DNA from 3 places in the Blautia sp. An46 genome. Region 2 is predicted to be linked to each of the others. Evidence: riboswitches for the same ligand, from Rfam matches in the RefSeq annotation. Region 2 holds a riboswitch; each other region holds the start of a gene.

Region 1 (2,267 bases), on a different contig from region 2:
AGCCATGGCACATATCAATTCCACAACTCCTTTTCTGCTAATTCTTTTTCCTTCCGGTCCTTCCCAGCAGCCTTCTCTTTCCCTGGCCTTTTTTCTCCGCCGACGCAGCCACCTCTCTTCTGGACTGCTGACAGTCTCTGATTCGCTGGTCCAGTCTTTTATAACGGGCTTCCTCTGAATTCTGTTCCTGAAGCCGCTGCTCTACAAGCCGGCTGATAAGCTCCATAAATTCCGGAGGGATTTTTCCCTGTTCTTTTTTTCTCTGAGCTCCCTCTGTCTTTTTCTTTTCTCCGGTCCTGTCCTTCCTGAGAGTCTCATTTTTGTAGAAAAAGGGCGTCAGTTCTCCAATCTCCTTCAGAGAATACCCCCTTTTCTTCAGTTCCTTTATACTCAGGAATACCTGAATATCCCATCGGGTGTAGTATCTGTGTCCCATCTCATTTCTCTTTATCGGCAATTTCAGTTCTTCCTCCCAGTACCGCAGCACATGGGACTGAACCTCCAAAAACTTTACTGCCTGAGAAACTGAGTAAATGGTCTCCTCCATATACTGACCCCTTTCACATTTTCTCTCCAACAATTATAGCAGACCTGTCCTGAAATGCAAGAAAATATGTTCGACAAAAAGCGTTGACAAGTCCTATCCTGGATGATACACTAAGAAAAACAGCCAGGGAGCCCTGAAGGGCTGAGAGGAAGCGCCTGAGACTTCGACCTGTATTACCTGATTTGGATCATGCCAACGTAGGGAGTGTTATATAGCATACATGGAGTATTTCTATATCTGCACCCTATTTAGGTGCAGATTTTTTCTATAGAAAAGTCCTTCGGGTTTTGCAGAAATGTTCTCCAGTCAGAATCCCACCGGCGGAGCACTGCCCGCCAGGGAATCATCATTTTACTCACATCCTTCAGAAATTCTCCGGCAATATTTAATGGGAGGAAACCTATGAGCTATACAACACAGATGGACGCTGCCCGCCAGGGAATCATCACCCCTCAGATGGAGGCAGTGGCAGAAAAGGAACAAATAAATGTCAGAGAGCTTCAGGCGCTGATGGCCCAGGGAAAGGCCGTGATTCCTGCCAACAAGCTCCATACCTGCCTGGAGCCTAATGCTATCGGCTCTATGCTGAAAACAAAAATCAATGTAAATCTTGGTACTTCCAGAGACTGGAAAGACCTGGATATGGAACTTGAAAAAGTAAATGACGCAGTAAAAATGGGGGCAGAATCCATTATGGACCTTAGTTCCTTCGGTGATACCCAGAAATTCCGGAGAAAACTCACTGCCCAGTGCCCTGCAATCATCGGAACCGTTCCTATCTACGATGCCGTTGTCTACTATCACAAACCCCTGAAGGAAATCACTTCCAAAGAATGGATTGATATTGTAGAGATGCATGCCAAAGACGGAGTGGACTTTATGACCATCCATGTAGGGATCAATAAAGCTACCGCCGGACGTTTCAAGAAAAATAAACGTCTTACTAATATCGTTTCCAGAGGAGGCTCCATTATCTTTGCCTGGATGGAAATGACCGGTGAAGAGAATCCTTTCTATGAGCACTACGACCATATCCTGGATATCTGCAGGGAATACGATGTAACTCTGAGCCTGGGAGACGCCTGCAGGCCTGGATGTATTGCAGACGCAGGAGATATCTCTCAGATTGAAGAACTGGTGACTCTGGGAGAATTGACCAAACGGGCCTGGGAAAAAGATGTCCAGGTAATCATCGAAGGGCCGGGACATATGGCTCTGAATCAGATTGAGGCCAACATGAAAATACAGCAGACCATCTGTCAGGGAGCGCCTTTCTACGTACTGGGACCTCTGGTAACCGATATTGCTCCTGGATATGACCATATTACAGCCGCTATCGGCGGCGCTATTGCAGCAGCCAACGGCGCCTCCTTCCTCTGCTATGTAACTCCGGCAGAACATTTGAGACTCCCTGATGTAAATGACGTAAAAGAAGGCATTATCGCTTCAAAGATCGCAGCCCACGCTGCAGATATCGCAAAGGGCATTAAGGGAGCTGCCGACTGGGACCGTCAGATGAGTACAGCCAGAAAAAATCTGGACTGGGAAGAAATGTTCCGTCTGTCCATTGACCCTGAAAAGGCCAGACGCTACAGAGCTCAGGCAAAACCGGAAAAAGAAGACACCTGCAGTATGTGCGGCAACTTCTGTGCAGTAAAGAACATGAACCGTATCCTGGAAGGAGAAATCGTCAGCATCTACGACGAATGATTTTTCAGTA
Region 2 (2,267 bases):
TACGCCTTTGATTTCCTGAACCAAGCAGAGATTGAATTCGTCCTGAAGGACGTAATCTATCAGATGGTAAGAGATGCAGAAGATAAAACCATACTTTTATCCCAGCTTCAGGCCATGGAACTGGATTCAGAGCTGCTTGGGGTGCTGACAGAGATTATAACAGCGTAGAAAAAAATATAAAAAGAGAACAGGGGGCTGTCGCATTAGTCATATGTCAGGAATATTTATACATTTTATGCGAATTTGTCGAGCATAGCTTTGAGACTATAGGCTCAAAGCGGCACAGACTGAGCAATAAAATGTATAAATATTCTCGATTTTGATTAATGCGACAGCTCCCTGTCTGCAAAAAGGGCAGAATTTTTTGTTTTTACTGCAGTGCAGTCTGTTTTACCCGATTCAGGGCCTTAGATACTGCAGGGATGGAAATGATGATCACAGTTATAATTCCTTCTGCAACTAAATAGCTGTAGTTGTAGACAATAGGATATACACTGGTAAGCGCCTTTGGAAAATTGTCTGGCATGTAGTCCATCCAGTAGAGATAACCGCCCAGGGCGTGGAAAGCGCCTCTGGCGATGACGGCAGCTATGTAGCCTTTCAATAGACCATGTTTACTCTTTGCAAAGAATCCTGCTACGCCAAGAGCGGCAAAGGCCAGGATATAGTCGCAGCATACCTGAAACAAAGAAAGTACATAGGGTTCCTGGATAAACTGCAGGATACCGTAGGCCAGTCCTACCAGAATACCAGTCTTTGGACCATACCAGTTTGCTATAAGAACAATGAAAAGCATACTGCATAAAGTCACGCTTCCGCCCCAGGGCATATTGAACAGCTTCAGATAAGAGGTAATAAAAGCCAGCGCCATGGCCATGGCACAGAAAACAAGCTGTCTGGTTCCCATCTTTTTCTTCTCTGAAATCCTGCCTGCAAAGACAAGGGCTGCCACGAAAAGAAGAATCCCTGCGGCAATGCAGAGTACATATCCGGCGGTAGTCAGTCCTCCTTCTGCATTAACAAGAAATTGAAACATAAAAAATCCCTCCTGTTTCCAAGACTGAAAACAAAAGGGCTGTAGTAAAATAACGCATCCCTACGTTGGCATTATCCAAATCAGGTTATGGGTCGAAGCTTACAACTTCCTCTCAGCCTGTAACACAAGCTCCCCTTGTTATCAATCTTATGTAGTTTAACCGGACTTTATATTATACATATCAGGGAAAAATGTCAAGAGGGGAAATCGGACCGGAAAGGTCTTAAAAACAGACGGTCCGCTCTGCGAACCGCCTATTATTCATGACAGCAGACAGTTTATAGGTTGTGCTGCCTATTGTTTGAAAGCATTATAGTTTTATCTGTTTTTATGCCATGATGGGTTTCATAGCTTCGGAAAGCTTGTCTTTCTCTGCCTGAGCCTCTGCCAGGTCTTTGCCAAGAGTTGTATAGTATACTTTGATTTTTGGCTCTGTTCCTGAAGGACGAACGATAACCGTTTCTTTGTTCTCCAGTTTATAGATGAGAACATTGGCGGAAGGAAGTCCGGTTTCTTCCGGCTTTGTGTAGTCGGTTACGCTTGTAACCTTGTATCCTGCGATTTCAGCAGGAGGATTCTTTCTCAGGTCTTCCATGATTCCGGCCATCTTATCCATGCCGCTTAATCCTGGGAATTCAAAACTGTCAATCTTGTTAAGGTAACGTCCGTACTGAGCATAGATTTCTTCCATTCTCTGTTTCAGAGAGCTTCCGATGCTTCTGTAGTAGGCAGCCATTTCGCAGATCAGCATAGAGCCGATAACAGCGTCTTTATCACGAACATAGGGACCTGCCAGATAGCCGTAGCTCTCTTCGAAACCGAAGATGAAACGGTCAACTTCTCCAGCAGCCTCTAACTGTGCGATCTGATCGCCGATCCATTTAAAGCCGGTGAGAACACTTCTTAATTCTACTCCGTAGTGCTCAGCTACAGCATCTGCCAGAGGAGTGGATACAATAGATTTTACAGCTACAGCTTTTTCAGGCATAGTGCCCTTCTCGATACGACCTGCACAGATGTAGTCCAGAAGGAGTACGCCTACTTCATTTCCGCTTACCAGTTCATAGGAACCATCCGGGCATTTCATGGCAATGCCTACACGGTCTGCATCCGGGTCAGTGGCAAGCATCAGGTCGGCTCCGGTTTCTTTTGCCAGATTCAGTCCCTGCTCCAGAGCCTCAAAGATTTCCGGGTTCGGATAGCTGCATGTGGTGAAATAGCCGTTTGGATA
Region 3 (2,267 bases), on a different contig from region 2:
CCGCAGACTTCTCTGGAAAGCCTGGCGATCCGCACTGCCTCCTGGGCATCTCTGGCTCCGGAAGTATTGGGCAGAAGACTGACGCCCTGGGGGATATAATCCAGGATATTGGCGGCGCCGCCTTCATTTACCCGGCGAAGAGCCAGGGTAATGATCTGGGCTTTTGCCTGCTCTACCGCTGCCTTTATCAGATCCAGAGAATATTTCCCGGATCCCAGAATAAATCTGGAAGTAAACTCGTGGTTACCGATTTTCCAAGTGTCTTTTGTATGGTTCATTTTTCTTCCCTCATTTCTTAATTTTTTTCTAATATCAGTTCCAGGATCAGGTTTGCCTCATGAGCTGCGCACAGGGCCACTCTGGGGGCTGCAAGCCCCTGTCCTTCCTCGATCCCGGAAGTCCCGTCTCCGCAGAGATAGAAATTTCTTCCCACCTGTCTGGTGACGATATCATTGCTCCTTCCAAACCCTCCCATGCCGCTGGCACAGACCAGAGGTTTTTCAGGAAAAAACTCCCGACAGCCGTTAACCAGCATAGCTTTATTCTCCGGCCTGTCAAAAGCTTCGCAGATAATACCTGCATTCTGAAAAAGCCTGGGAATATTTTCTTCCGTAACCCTTTCACAACTGGTCTCAATATCCAGCCAGGGATTGATCTGAAGAAGCTGCTCTTTCAGTGCTTCTGTCTTATCCATACCCAGATGGGAAATAAAATAGTGCTGCCGGTTCAGATTTGTCATATCCACCTTATCAAAGTCAATAAGATGAAGATGTCCCACTCCTGCTCTGGTCAGAAACACCGACACATTAGAGCCCAGACCCCCAAGGCCTGCCACCGCAATCTTGGCATTCCACAATTTTTCCGCTTCTTCCCTTGTGCACCGGGCAAGAAGGGCTTTCTGCAGTTCTTCCCTGGATGGAATCCTTTTCTCCATAAGATCAGCCTCCTCCAACAAAACTGACGATCTCGATCCTGTCCTCTTCCAGGATCTCTTCTGTGGAATAATTCTTCTTAGGAACGATCTCTCCGTTTTTTTCCACCGCAACCCGGTCTTGCCGGTAATTTCTTGCTTCCAGCAGCTTCTCCACTGTCAGACCGGCCTCCCAGGCTGCTCTTTCTCCGTTTACAATCATCTTCCTCTCCTTTCCAGAATTTCTGCCACACAGAGAGGTTTTATTCTATGGTGCTGTCCCATTAGTCATACTTCAGGAATATTTATACATTTTATGCGAATTTGTCGAGCACAGCTTTGAGACCATAGGCTCAAAGCAGCGCAGACTAAGCAGTAAAATGTGTAAATATTCTCGAAAATGATTAATGGGACAGCTACATAGACTAAAAAAGGGTTCACGAAGTAATACACCCGTGGTGGTGCACCCCTTCATGAACCCGTTGGCTCACTCTCAACTGTGATCAGTATTCTGTTTTCGTAAGGAACCTTAGCTTGGGACTTCTTTCAGAAATCTGTCTTCTGAAGAGTCTTTTGATCGGATAGGGGAATATCCTATCTGACGCAATATCATGTCCAGCTTATCGCACAAAAAGAAAGGAGACGGACTCTGCCATCTCCTGAAATCTCTTCTTTCTTCCTACGTTGGCATTATCCAAATCAGGTTCCCGGGTCGAAGTTCACAACTTCCTCTCAGCCTGTTTACAAGCTCCCCTGTTTTTTACTTTTTCAGTATAAACTTCTCTCTCTTTTCTGTCAAGATAAATTTATCAACCAGACAGCCCTTCTCAGATCATCCCCAGAGTTCTGAAAATATACAGCCAGGCAGTGACGGTAAAAGCGCTTCCCAGTGTAGTCAGCATAACCACGCTGGAAGTCAGCGTTCCCTCATGATCCATATTTTTCGCCATCACATAGCAGCTTACTGTAGTAGCCGAACCCAGCATGATCAGAATGGCTACCAGCTTTTCCTGGCGGAATCCCATAGCTGCCGCCAAAGGAAGGAACAGGGTGCCAAATCCTGCCAGCTTCAGAAAAGAGGCAGCTACTGCCGGTCCTTTCTGCCCCAGAGCCTTTTTGAAATCAAAGGAAGCTCCCATGGCCATCAGGCCCAGAGGGGTTGCCGTCGCCCCTATACTACTGACTGTTTTCTGAGCAATCTGGGGCAAAGGCAGTCTCAGCAGAGACCAGGCCATTCCCACCAGAATACCAATAATAATGGGGTTTGTAATGATCCCTTTCAAAGTCTTCTTAACGGTACTTCCGTCCAGGGTCTTTCTTTCAGGGCTGAAGAAAGAAAGGACCACTACCGCCATTA

What was found. Region 2 has a riboswitch for thiamine pyrophosphate ahead of B5G00_RS12625 (energy-coupled thiamine transporter ThiT). Riboswitches for the same ligand answer to the same signal wherever they lie in the genome.
Region 1: another riboswitch for thiamine pyrophosphate. It lies ahead of thiC (phosphomethylpyrimidine synthase ThiC); the one in region 2 lies ahead of B5G00_RS12625 (energy-coupled thiamine transporter ThiT).
Region 3: another riboswitch for thiamine pyrophosphate. It lies ahead of thiS (sulfur carrier protein ThiS); the one in region 2 lies ahead of B5G00_RS12625 (energy-coupled thiamine transporter ThiT).

The regions. Positions count from the first base shown of each region.
Region 1 is NZ_NFIF01000022.1:45,496-47,762, forward strand. It holds gene B5G00_RS15685 (helix-turn-helix domain-containing protein) at 38-547, opposite strand; TPP riboswitch at 662-768, shown strand; gene thiC (phosphomethylpyrimidine synthase ThiC) at 950-2,257, shown strand.
Region 2 is NZ_NFIF01000015.1:49,231-51,497, forward strand. It holds gene B5G00_RS12620 (glycoside hydrolase family 31 protein) at 1-168, shown strand, start outside; gene B5G00_RS12625 (energy-coupled thiamine transporter ThiT) at 371-1,036, opposite strand; TPP riboswitch at 1,077-1,182, opposite strand; gene B5G00_RS12630 (phospho-sugar mutase) at 1,365-2,267, opposite strand, start outside.
Region 3 is NZ_NFIF01000018.1:25,845-28,111, reverse strand. It holds gene B5G00_RS13925 (thiazole synthase) at 1-278, opposite strand, end outside; gene thiF (sulfur carrier protein ThiS adenylyltransferase ThiF) at 296-934, opposite strand; gene thiS (sulfur carrier protein ThiS) at 939-1,133, opposite strand; TPP riboswitch at 1,570-1,675, opposite strand; gene B5G00_RS13910 (AEC family transporter) at 1,738-2,267, opposite strand, start outside.